DNA from 3 places in the Nonomuraea sp. NPDC049141 genome. Region 1 is predicted to be linked to each of the others. Evidence: riboswitches for the same ligand, from Rfam matches in the RefSeq annotation. Region 1 holds a riboswitch; each other region holds the start of a gene.
What was found. A riboswitch is a leader RNA that binds a small molecule or an ion and turns the genes downstream of it on or off. The one in region 1 is predicted to bind cyclic di-AMP.
Positions count from the first base shown of each region.

Region 2: another riboswitch for cyclic di-AMP. It lies ahead of AB0B91_RS18400 (NlpC/P60 family protein); the one in region 1 lies ahead of AB0B91_RS30045 (CHAP domain-containing protein).
Region 3: another riboswitch for cyclic di-AMP. It lies ahead of AB0B91_RS12570 (C40 family peptidase); the one in region 1 lies ahead of AB0B91_RS30045 (CHAP domain-containing protein).

Region 1 covers NZ_JBEZDR010000010.1:196,630-200,740, reverse strand. The annotation lists gene AB0B91_RS30060 (hypothetical protein) at 1-290, opposite strand, end outside; gene AB0B91_RS30055 (aldo/keto reductase) at 386-1,213, shown strand; gene AB0B91_RS30050 (Gfo/Idh/MocA family oxidoreductase) at 1,233-2,186, shown strand; cyclic di-AMP (ydaO/yuaA leader) riboswitch at 2,305-2,441, shown strand; gene AB0B91_RS30045 (CHAP domain-containing protein) at 2,453-3,133, shown strand; gene AB0B91_RS30040 (hypothetical protein) at 3,392-3,556, shown strand; gene AB0B91_RS30035 (hypothetical protein) at 3,661-4,111, opposite strand, start outside.
Region 2 covers NZ_JBEZDR010000005.1:493,652-497,762, forward strand. The annotation lists gene AB0B91_RS18390 (RDD family protein) at 1-554, opposite strand, end outside; gene AB0B91_RS18395 (amino-acid N-acetyltransferase) at 652-1,209, opposite strand; cyclic di-AMP (ydaO/yuaA leader) riboswitch at 1,499-1,655, shown strand; gene AB0B91_RS18400 (NlpC/P60 family protein) at 1,661-2,704, shown strand; gene AB0B91_RS18405 (LuxR C-terminal-related transcriptional regulator) at 2,726-2,938, opposite strand; gene AB0B91_RS18410 (helix-turn-helix domain-containing protein) at 3,619-4,017, opposite strand; gene AB0B91_RS18415 (NADP-dependent oxidoreductase) at 4,098-4,111, shown strand, end outside.
Region 3 covers NZ_JBEZDR010000004.1:66,986-71,096, forward strand. The annotation lists gene AB0B91_RS12560 (NYN domain-containing protein) at 1-381, shown strand, start outside; gene AB0B91_RS12565 (NlpC/P60 family protein) at 481-1,440, shown strand; cyclic di-AMP (ydaO/yuaA leader) riboswitch at 2,269-2,427, shown strand; gene AB0B91_RS12570 (C40 family peptidase) at 2,618-3,019, shown strand; gene AB0B91_RS12575 (hypothetical protein) at 3,302-3,505, opposite strand; gene AB0B91_RS12580 (hypothetical protein) at 3,593-4,111, shown strand, end outside.

The sequences.
Region 1 (4,111 bases):
ACGATCACGATCCGGCCCGGAAGGGACACGAGCCAGCGGAGCTGAACCCGCCCGGAGAAGGCGTCGCCGACGGCGTGCGGGGAACGCGGCATGCGCTCGCGCGGCTCGGCCAGCTCCAGCCCCTCGGGCAGCGCCAGATCGGACAGCGCCCGGCGGGTGGCCTTCAGCGCCCGCAGCCCGGCGCGCGGGACGACGGCGGTGACCGGCCCGAGCAGCCCAGCGCGGTGGGCCTCGATGGCGCACAGCATCTGGAGCGGGGACTCCACCCAGGCCGACGCCTGTTTGCCCACTCTGATCTCCCCGCGTGGTGTGGCCCATTAACGACCGCTTCAAGCTAGCCCGCCCGCCTTAAGCCGTCAGAAACGACACGTGAACAATGGAGACCATGAACTCGCTACTACTCAATACGGACGGCGTACAGGTGCCGCAGCTCGGGTTCGGCGTCTGGCAGGTGCCTAGCGACGTGGCCGAGCAGGTCGTGACGACCGCTCTGGAGGTCGGTTACCGCCACGTCGACACCGCCAGCGCCTACGGGAACGAGGAGGGCGTCGGCCGTGCCGTGCGCGCCTCGGGGATCCCGCGCGAGAAGCTGTTCGTCACCACCAAGCTCTTCAATCCCGACCACGGCCGGGCCGAGGAGGCGTTCGACGAGAGCCTGTCGCGGCTCGGGCTCGACTACGTGGATCTCTATCTGATCCACTGGCCGTTGCCGGAGCACGGCACGTACATGCAGGCGTGGCGCGGCCTCGAGAAGATCTACCGTCAGGGGCGGGCGAAGGCGATCGGTGTGTCCAACTTCACCGTCGAGACGCTCACCCGGGTGATCGACGAGGCGGAGATCACGCCGTCCATCAACCAGATCGAGCTGCACCCGTACTTCCAGCAACGGCGGCTGCGGGAGTTCCACGAGGCCAACGGCATCCTCACCGAGGCGTGGAGCCCGCTGGGGCAGGGCCAGGGCCTGCTCGGCGACCCGGCGCTGGCCGTGCTGTCGGAGAAGTACGGCAGGACGCCCGCGCAGATCGTGCTGCGCTGGCACATCCAGCTCGGCAACGTGGTGATCCCCAAGTCGGTCACACCGGCCCGGATCAAGGAGAACTTCGAGGTGTTCGACTTCGTCCTCGACGCCGAGGACATGGCGGCGATCGGCGCCATGAACACGACGGATGGCCGCATCGGTCCCGATCCGGACACTTTCCACTGGATGGGTTGATTCCCTACGATCTCCCCCCATGAAGAATTTCGCATGGGGTATCGCGGCCACGGGTGTCATCGCCAAGCGGGTCGGCACGGTCATCGCGGCTGAGCCGGGGATGCGGGTGGCCGCCGTCGGCTCCCGCGACCTCGGCCGCGCGCGGGCACTGGCCTCGGAACTGGGCGCCGAGTCGGCGTACGGCTCGTACGAGCAGTTGTGCGCCGACCCCGCCGTCGACGCGGTCTACGTGGCGACCCCGCACGCCCAGCACCTGGAGGTGGTCGAGGCGGCGATCGCGGCGGGCAAGGCGGTGCTGTGCGAGAAGCCGCTCGCCGCGTCCGTCGCCGACGCGGAGCGGATGGTACGCCTCGCGCGCGAGGCCGGGGTCTTCCTGATGGAGGCCATGTGGATGCGGTTCAACCCGCTGATTCAGCGGGTGGCCGCCGATCCCCGGTTCGAGGAGATCCGCTCGGTCCAGGCGTCGTTCGGCTTCACGTTGCCGTACGACCCCGCGCACCGGCTGTGGGCGCCGGAGCTGGGCGGCGGGGCACTGCTCGACCTGGGCGTCTACTCGTTCGGGCTGGCGCAGCTCCTGCTCGGGATGCCGGAGCGGGCGCACGTCACGGGCTCGCTGGCGCCCTCGGGGGTGGACGCGGAGGCGGGCGGGGTGCTGGTCTATTCGGGCGGCCGGCGGGCTCTGGTGGAGTGCTCGCTGCTGGGCCCGTACGCGAACGACGCCTACGTGGTGGGGACCGGCATGCGCGCGGACATCAAGGCGCCGTTCTGGGCGCCGGAGCGGGTCGTGCTGAGCGGGCCGTCGATGGAGACGGAGGAGCTCGTGCTCGATCCGGCGGACAACGGATACGCCGGCGAAGTCCGCGAGGTGCGGGCCGCCGTGGCCGCGGGAAGTAAAGAATCCGCGATCATGCCACTTGACGAAAGCCTTGCCATGATGGGGCTTCTGGCAGATGCACGGGGGCAACTCTCCTGACCAGGAGTTTTGCTATTTGTAATCCTCTTGCCCCATGTATTACCTTGTACGACATCTAAGGCATACGTACCTGTTTGTCCGGTTCTTTGCCTGACCATCGCGCAAGTATCACAGGATCGTCCTGTGACCGCTGAATCCGCCTCGTGCGGAACCGGGGACCCATGTCCTTTGGGGTGAATCGGCACGTCAGTGCCGTAGGGCAGCTTCCACGCCCGAACCCGTCAGCTAACCCGGTAAGCGGCATGGAAGCAAGGAGAACCCCCTCGATGGCCATGAGTCGTCTTACCCGTGCCCCCAAACTGACCTTCGCCCAGGCCGCCCTCGGTGTGGCCGTCGCGGCCGCCGCCATCGGCGGGCAGTCCACCGCCCACGCGGAGACCATCAGTTCCGGCACTCAGCAGCACGCCGCCGCGCCCGCGGACCACCCGGAGGTCAAGGTCCAGGCCAAGGCCAAGATCTCGGCCGCGCAGGTCCTGGCCCTGGCCAAGGCCCAGGTCGGCACCACCGAGGACGCCGCCGGCGGCGGCACCAAGTTCCAGAAGTGGTACATGAACACGCCGCGCGCCCTGGAGACCGTCAAGCGTGACGGCGGCAGCAGGCAGGAGTACCTGAACGCCGCCTGGTGCTCGATGTTCGTCTCCTGGGTCGGCGCGCACACCGGCGCGCGCAGCATGGTCGGCTGGGACGCCTACACCGTCGAGCACGCCCGCTGGTTCGCCAAGAACCACCGCTGGGGCCAGGCCCCGAAGCCGGGCGCCGTGGTGTTCTTCTCGTGGAGCGGCAGCAAGAGCCTGGACGACATCCAGCATGTCGGATTCGTCGTCAAGGACAACGGCAACGGTACGATCTCCACGATCGAGGGCAACACCGGCAACGGCACGGTCGCCCAGCGCGTCCGGCCGAAGTCCCAGGTGGTCGGCTACGGATACCCGAACTACACCGGCTGACGGCTACTCCCCGAGCCCTCCGGCCCGACTCTCCCCCACAAGCTTTCCTGTCGACGAGCGCGCGTCCTTTGGGCGAGCGCTCGTCGGCGTCTTCCCGGGCGTGTTGTTTCGGAACAGCCGAAAGGCCATCACGTTCCACCGAACACCGCATTATCCGGCCGTAACCCCCCAAGTTTGGGGATGTACGGGTCCGCCCGTCACCTCCAACACTGGCGATGGCCGGACAACGCGCCGGTTCTCGATACCGCAGGAGGGGACATGTCACCGACGACCCAGCAGGACAACTGGCGGTTCTGTAACAAGTGCTACACCCTTTGGTGGAACGGTCGCCCCGACAACGGGCACTGCCCCGCGGGTGGCGCCCACGAGGGACACGGCAGCTGGAACTTCTACCTCCCGGCGAACCCCGCCGAGCACATCTGACGCAAGACCGGCCCCCACCCGGCCGATCCCCCCGCGAGGCCACGGCTTCGCGGGGAGTTCTGCGTGGGTTGCCTGCTCGCCGGGTCAGCCCAGTTGCTGGGCGTTCAGGCCGATGAGGCGTTCGCAGGCGGGGCTTTCGTCTGGGTAGAGAACCTGGATGTCGATGAGGAGGTCCGTCCCGGGGTCGACGCTGTGTCCGCCGCCTTCAGGGGAGCCGAGCAGGACGGCGCCGTCGGTGCCGTTGCGGAGGATCTCGCCCCAGACAGGCGGCGCAGCACCCGACGCGCCGCCGACGTGCCCTTCTTCTGCAGCCGTCGGCGTTGCCGGTGCCGCCGTTCCCGCAGCGTGCGGACGTGGCCGTTGCCGCCGATCGGCCCGGCCAGCGCGGGTTCGGGCAGCACCGCGCCATCGGAGGTGACCGCCAGGTTCGCCACGCCCTGATCCACCCCGACGAAGCCACCGACCGGCTCCCGCACCGCCGGCTTAGGCAAGGTGAGGGCGACCTGCAGCAGCCACACGCCGCGGCGACAGATCAGGTCGGCCTCACCGAGCGGC
Region 2 (4,111 bases), on a different contig from region 1:
GGCTGCTGGCCCGACGGGGGCTGCTGCCCATAGCCGGGCTGCTGGCCGTAACCGGGCTGCGACTGCGGCTGCTGGCCATAACCCGGCTGGGACGGCTGCTGCTGCCCGTAACCGGGCTGCTGGCCGTAGCCCGGCTGCGACTGCGGCTGCTGACCGTAGTCCGGCTGGCCGTACTCGGGCTGCTGGCCCGAGGCCTGCTGCTGCCCGTAGCCGGGCTGCTGGCCGTATTCAGGTTGCTGGCCGTAGCCGGGCTGCTGCCCGTACTGGGGCTGCTGCTGGCCATATTGCGGCTGCTGACCGTAACCGGGCTGCTGGCCGTAGCCCGGCTGCTGCTGCTGGCCGTACTGCGGCTGCTGGCCGTAGCCCGGCTGCTGCTGCCCATAGTTGGGTTGCTGACCATAGGCGTCGTCCGCCCGGTAGCCAACGATCGTTGCATCCGGGTCGGGCCCGCCATAGGGGCGGCCCGCGTTGTGCTGTCCGTATTCGGGAGTCCCGCCAGGCGCAGAGTTCTCGCCGGATTCGTCCTGTGGATACGGCGGCTGTCCGGTGCTCACCGTGTCACCTCGCTTCGAGTGCGCATGTGGCACGTGTCAGGACACATGCCTGTGCTGCCCAACGTATCGACATAGGTATCAACAATCACCTTTCCCATTAGTCAAGGTCCGCGTCACCCGATGTCAGGTGGAGCAGCATGCGGGTGTTCCCCAGAGTGTTGGGCTTCACGTGTTCCAAGTCGAGGAACTCGGCGACACCCTCGTCGTACGAGGCCAGCAGCTCCGCGTAGACCTCTGGCGAGACCGGAGTGCCCTGAACCGGGCGGAATCCATGCCTCGCGAAGAAATCGACCTCAAAAGTCAGACAGAATACCCGGCGCAGGCCGAGCTCTCGGGCGGTCATGATCAAGGAGGAGACGATCCGGTGCCCGATTCCGAGGCCGCGGAACTCCGGGTTGACGGCCACCGTGCGAATCTCCGCGAGATCCTCCCAAAGCACATGCAGCGCGCCACAACCGACCACCTGGCCGCCGCGCTCGGCGATCCAGAACTCCTGCACGTCCTCGTACAGGGTGACGGTGGCCTTCTCCAGAAGCCGTGGTCCAGCGCCCGCATAGGTGTCGACCAGGCGCCTTATCGTCCTGACATCCGGCGTGCGGGCACGCCGGACGACGGTTTCCGTGTCCGGGACTGTCACTTCGGCGACCTGCTCCATGGGTCTCCAGAGTACAGATCCGATTACGGCTCCCCCCTAACTGCGACCTCTCCCCCATCTCATGACATCTGGTGGTTGATCGATCACGATGGGGGATCCCTTGGCTTCTAGGCTTCCATGTCTTGGCGAACTTGGTGGAAAAAGGACATAAAGTCTGTTCTGTACGGCCAAGCACGAGACCCTCTCGTGACCCTTCGGTTGCGAAACCTCTACTGACTTGGCAGTTCTGGTTGAGCACGAACGCGGAGTGCACTAGTGTCCAGCGACGATGTCACCCGCGCGAGCCAAGCGTGGAGACGCGCCCAATCTCCGCGAGGAGAACCGGGGACCCGCCGGTGGCGAGCTCATCCTGACGCCACCCTGGGGTGAATCCGAGCGATTCGTTCGGTAGGGCTGCTCCGGCCCGAACCCGTCAGCTAACCCGGTAGGCGCCGATGAGAGGAGCTGGTTGGTGAAGTACACCCGCAATCGCGAGGGGAAGCCGGCGGGCGCTCATGCCCGCCCTCCGGGATCCCGGAAAGCCTCCACCCGCTTGGGTGTCATCGCGGCGACCGTCGCCACCCTCCTGCTCGCCATCCCCGTCGCCTCCGCCGTCGCCGATCCCAAGCCCTCGCTGAAGGCCCTGTCCAAGCAGGCCGAGGAGCTCCACACCCAGATCGAGACGCTCAGCGAGCAGTACAACGGCCAGCGGGAGAAGCTCAAGACCGCCAAGAAGGCGGTCGAGTCGGCCCAGAAGACGCTGGCCGCCAGCGAGTCCGATCTCGCCACCAAGCGCGCCAAGGCCGCCTTGCTGGCCCAGAACGCCTACATGAACGGCGGCCTCGGCCACTCCCTGGCGTTCGCCTCCTCCGACGACCCCGAGAGCTTCCTCGACCGGGCGGCCACCACCGACGCGCTGGAACAGCAGCAGGGCGCCGAGGTCAACCTGGTGACCGCGGCCAGGGAGGCCGCCGAGCGGGCCAGGACCAGCGCCAAGACGCGCATCGACGAGGTCCAGGAGATCGTCGACGGCCTCGACACCAAGCGTGACAAGATCACCAAGCTGGTCTCCAAGGTCGAGAGCAGCCTCTTCAAGCGCGCGATCGGCGAGGCGGGCCGCCCTGGCACCCGCGCCGTGAAGGTGAGCCTGCCGGTCATCGGCGCCGACAAGGCCGCCATAGCCGCCAGGTGGGCGCTCACGCAGCAGCTCAAGCCCTACGTCTGGGGCGCCGAGGGCCCGAGCTCGTACGACTGCTCCGGCCTGGTGATGGCGGCCTACCAGCGGGTGGGCATCTCACTGCCGCACTACACCGGCGATCAGTGGACGGCCGGCCGGCACATCTCCAAGGAGGAGCTGCGCGCCGGCGATCTGGTCTTCTTCTACGGCGACCTGCATCACGTCGGCATCTACATCGGTGGCGGCATGATGGTCCACGCGCCGCAGACCGGCGACGTCGTGCGCATCGCGTCCATCGCTCGCCGTCCGTTCGCGGGCGCCGTACGCATCGCCGACTGAACCTCCGGCCCGGCGGCGCGGTCAGATGAGCTGACGGCGGGCGGCCCAGGCCACGGCCTCGATCGCGGTGGCGACTCCGATGCGGTCGCAGATACCCCGTAGTCTCCGGCGTACCGTGCGCCCGCTGATATCCAGTCGTCTGCCCACCCGGTCAACCGTGACTCCCTTGGCAAGCTCCGCCAGCAACGCCAGATCCGCATGGCTGAGCTCGACGCCCTCAGTGAGCACATACATCGGGAGCCCTCCCCCCAACAGCAGAACTCGAGACGTCTCTGTCCGAGCAGAGCTGCTCGTCTCGCAGACGGTAAACGCATTCTGGAAAGGTCGTCAAGCAAGCCAATCCTCACATTTGACGATCAACATTGACATGATCCTCTATATGTGAAGTACTCGCCATATGTCGGCACACTTCGGGGCCTGATGGGCGAGCACAGCCGTCCTTACAAGGGCTCCGACCCATCACTGCCGAGCATCGCGGACATGCTGGGCTTCGATCCTTGAGACATGGCTTTTCCTCCGCGCCCCATATACGAAATATCGGGAAATACAGCGGCATGCGCCACTCTTTCGTACCCCGGGTCGGCGGTACGTACGAGCCCTGCCGCACGATCCCCCTTTCGGACACGGTTCCGACCCGCTCGGCAAAGGCGATCCGACAGAGCCGGTGGAATCGTTCCTGCTCATGGACTCCCGGCCGCCTGAGCGGGCCGGCCAAGAGAGCGCGCCCGCGGGCGCGGGCCGAGACGATCGCAACCGAGCTGATCTGAACGCTGCCGAACGAGGCCGAGCTGATCACTGTTCTCCTACTCGCCGCCGGGCACGGGACCGCTGTCAACCTAACCGTCGACGGCGTCCTGAACGTTACGCGGCACACGGCGGCCACGGCCCGTACGCCTCATGCGGTGAGCGGGTGGTCAGGCAGTGGCGTCGTACGTCTTCCTGGCCGCTTCGACGGTCTGGATGTTGGCCTCGGCCCAGCCCTTGATCGCGGCCACCAGCGGCATCAGGCTCTCGCCGAGCGGGGTGAGCTCGTAGTCGACCCGGACCGGCACCGAGGGCGTGACCGTGCGCCGCACCAGGCCGTCGCGCTCCAGCCCGCGCAGCGTCTGGGTGAGCATCTTCTGGCTGACGCCCGCGATGCGCCTCGACAGGTCGCTGTAGCGGCGCGGCCCGCTCGCCAGGCCGGTGAGCACCAGCGTCACCCATTTGTCGCTGAGCCGGTCGAGCAGCTTCCTCGACGGGCACTCCGCGAAGTAGGCGTCGAACGCCTGCTTGGCCTCCTCGCGCCGGCCGGCCGCCGTGGTCGTCGCCATTTCTTCGTCCCTCCAGGTGAGTTACGCACTCGCAGGTGCCTACTTACCAGAAGAGAGTAACTCTTCCTAGGGTCGCAGGCATGACGAACATGCG
Region 3 (4,111 bases), on a different contig from region 1:
CCGCAGGTGCACCTGATCATCGACGGCTACAACGTGACCAAGACCGGCTACGGCACGCTGACCCTGGCCGATCAGCGCACCCGGCTGATGACCGGCCTCGGCGGGCTGGTCGCGCAGACCAGGGTCGAGGTGACCGTGGTCTTCGACGGCGCCGAGCTCAACGCGCCCGTCCAGGTGGTGGCGCCGCGCGGCGTGCGGGTGCTGTTCAGCGCGCCCGGCGAGATCGCCGACGACCTGATCCGCCAGCTCGTACGGGCCGAGCCGCCCGGCCGGGCCATGGCGGTGGTCTCCTCCGATCGCGAGGTGGCCGAGTCCGTCCGCCGCATGGGAGCCAGACCGGTTCCGTCAGGTCTGCTGCTGCGCCGGCTGGGCCGCGCCTAGATTACGAATCTGCCGTTCAGTTCAAAGCGCACCCGCCACTTCTGTACCATTTCGCCCCAGATGTATTCCCTGGGAGGCGACACTGTGAGGTTTGGCCGGGTGCCACTGGCTGCGGGTCTCGCGATCGGGCTGCTGCTGTCCCCAACGAGCGAGGCACTGGCCGCGCCGAAGCCCACGATCAAGCAGGCGAAAGCCAAGCTCAGAAAGCTGAACGACAAGGCCGACAAGGTCGTCGACCGCTACAACACGGCGACCGAGAAGTACAAGGCGGCCCAGGGCGAGTACGGCAAGCTGAACGCGAGCTACAAGCGCAAGCTGGAGACGGTCGCCACGCTGCGCGCCCAGGTGGTCGCGATGGCCGTCGACACCTACAAGCTCGGCCCCGACGCCGGCTCCTGGCCCACGATGGTCGGCCAGCCGGACCCCACGGGCATGCTGGGCGGCCTGGCGCTCGCGGACCAGTTGTCGCAGGAGAAGGTAGCGCGGCTGGCCGCCTTCGACCGGGAGAACCGCGGGCTCAAGGACGAGCGCGACAAGGCCGAGACGGCGCTGCAGGCGGCCGACAAGGAGCGCGACGGGGTCGAGAAGGAGCGCTCGGAGGTCCGCAAGCTCATCGCGCAGCAGAAGAAGCTGCTCGAGAAGCTCGGCGCCTACAAGACCGGCGACCCGAACAGCACCGGCATCAAGTACACGGGCGCGGCCTCCGGTAACGCCGCCGCGGTGCTCAGGTTCGCGTACGCGCAGGTGGGCAAGCCGTACGTGTTCGGCGGTACGGGGCCGCGCGGCTGGGACTGCTCGGGGCTCACACAGGCGTCGTGGCGCGCGGGAGGCGTCTCTCTGCCCCGCACCACCTGGCAGCAGTGGGCCTGGGGGTCCTCTCGCAAGGTGGATCTGAAGGATCTGCAGCCGGGCGATCTCATCTTCAGCTCGGGGCTGGGGCATGTGAGCATTTATGCGGGCAACGGGCAGATCGTCCATGCGCCCCAGACCGGCGACGTGGTCAAAGTCGTCACCCTCTCCTCATATGGCGGCACGCTGGTTGGGGCTATCCGTCCGTAGCTCTCTTTTTATGAGCGTTATTTTTTGTACGGGGCGCGCTTCTCCGGTGGAGGGCTGGGCGTTTCTTTTTTGCTCTTGTACGGCCAGCCCGGTGAGCCCCACCCGCCCTACGTGGCTGGGACCTGTCCAGGGGCACGCTTCTCCGGTGGAGCCGGCTGGGCGCCGTGACGTGCGCATTCTTGGCCCCGGTCCGTGGATTTCGGCGGCCGGTGTCATGCCTAGAAGTGAGAAATGCCACCTCGGTGTCTGTGTTCCCGGTGTGGCTTGCCTGGCCTTTTCGGCGTGCGAGTGACCTCGGCCGACGACAACGCCCGTAGTTGGGTCGGCGTCGCCTGGGCCGTCAGCGCGAGCTCCACGTGCGGGAGGCGGAGTTTCGGCGGGCGGCTCGTATCGACCATACCGGCGGCAGGGCCGTGCTCGGCGTGATTTCCGCATACTTGCTGATCCGCGACGTTCGACGGGAGTCGTACCTGTCCTGGGGTCTCGGCGGCAAGATCCCTCAGGCGCCTGGAGATCGTCGAGGGCCTGTTGCTAACGGGATTAGTGGTGCAGAAGTGACGAATGGGACCTGACAGATCGGAGTTTCGTCAAGTGTGAGAAGGGTCACATTTGCGTAACATAAACCGCTGTTCCATCTGGGATTGCGGTCCTGACTGAGGGTCCTGCCTGATCCTGACAACCCCATGACGCCTTTGCCAGTTCGTTACTGAGGGCGTAGCTTCTGGCCTCGCGGCGAACAAGCCATGGCGTCGCGGCTCTCATCGGGTCTCCGATGTGGACAGATAAAAAAACCGTTTGGTCACCGCCGTTCCCCATGTCATCGATTTGGGCGGTGATCTGCCGAGTCCGTGCAGTCAGGAGGCACGGAGCCGGGGACCCAGCGATCCCGTCCCAGGGATCAGGGGTGAATCGGCGCTTATCGCGCCGTAGGGCGACTTCCAGGCCCGAATCCGTCAGCTAACCCGGTAGGCGTTCGTGGAAGATCCAAGGAGAAATCCTGTCTACCTCCCCGCATAACCCCCGTCTGTCCCGCCTTGCCCTGAGTGGCGCAGCACTCACGATGACCGTGACGGCCGGAGGTGTGGTCCTCCACGCCCCGACGGCGCAGGCGACGACAGCGCGCGAACCGGCCGGTATTTCCCGGACGACCACCACGGCGGGTAAGACCGTCAAGTCCGTGAAGAAGGCCGCGCGCCAGACGGCGGTCGCTCGGCAACAGGCTAGGGCCCGCACGGCCGTATCCGTGGCCAAGGACCAGCTCGGTGACCCGTACCGTTACGGGGCCACAGGACCTGGCTCCTTCGACTGCTCCGGTCTCGTCCAGTACGCCTGGAAGAAGGCCGGCGTCAAGATCCCACGCGTGACGAACAGCCAGTTCGCGCGTATCAAGAAGAAGGTCTCCTGGAAGAATCTGAAGCCAGGCGATCTGCTGTTCTTCCATGGGCTCGGGCACGTTGGCATGTTCGTCGGCAACGGCAAGATGATTCATTCGCCGAGAACGGGTCAGACGGTGCGCATCGAGAAGCTCAGTGGATGGCGCAAGGCGTCGTTCGCGGGTGCGGTGCGTCCCGGCCTGTAAGGCGGTGCGTATCTGCCTGTAAGACCGTCACGAAGGTCCCGTCCCGCTGGGGACGGGACCTTCGCGCGTCTCGGCCCACTTCACCGGATGGACCTGTGGCAAGTGCCGGTCCGTCTTGCCGGGGTCCCCTCAGGCGTGCGGGTCCGTCTTGCCGAGGTGTCCCCTTATGCGTGCGCGTCCTGTTCGCCGGAACGTCCTCTCATGTGTGCGGGTCCGTCTCGCTGGGGTGTCCCTCATGCGTGCCGGGACTGCCCGTGACGGCCGGGCTCCTGTGGTGGGCGACTACGATCGGGGAACGTGTCCGTGCAGGTGAGCCGCCGAGTCGTGGTGGCGGGGGTGCTGCTCCTGGCCCTCGCCTCGGCCAGTGCCGTCCCGCACCAGGCCGCCGGGCCGGCTGACCTCTCGGCGACGGTTCGTGACCTGCCGCTTGGTGGTGGCCATCAACGTGCGACGCTTGGCGGCCCATTGTCCGGTGGTGGCGATCAACGTGCGACCCTTGGCGACCTGTTGTCTGGCAGTCGCGATCAACGTGCGACGGATGGCAACCCTCCGTCCGCTGATCGCGATCAATCTGTGGAGGTTCGTGACCTGCCGTCCGGTAGTCGTGAGCAGCCGGTAGCGACGCCCGGTGATCGCGAGGTTCCGGCGGAGGCGCGGGGCCTCTGGGGTGACGGGGTGGATGTCGTACGGGGTGCGCGGTCGGTCGTGGTCGGGCACCACGCGGACACCGAACTGCTCCGAGACCTGGCGCGCCGGGCCGACGCCGCCGGGACGCGCGTCTCCGCCGTTCTCGGACGGCCGGTGCGGCCCGTGGTGCTCGTGCCTGGTTCGACGGCCGAGGCCGCCCGGGTGGCCGGGGTGGGGAGTGTCGCCGGGCTGGCGGCGGTGGCCGATGGGGGGCGGGTCGTCGTGGTGCCCGAATACTTCGGGCGACTGACCCCGACCGGGCGGGACGTTGTGCTCACCCACGAGCTCACCCATGTCGCCGCCGGGACGGAGCGGCTGCCTGTGTGGCTCTATGAGGGGTTCGCCGACTACGTGGGCTATCGCGACGCGGGGCTGCCGGTTCGGGTCGCCGCCGCCGAACTGGCC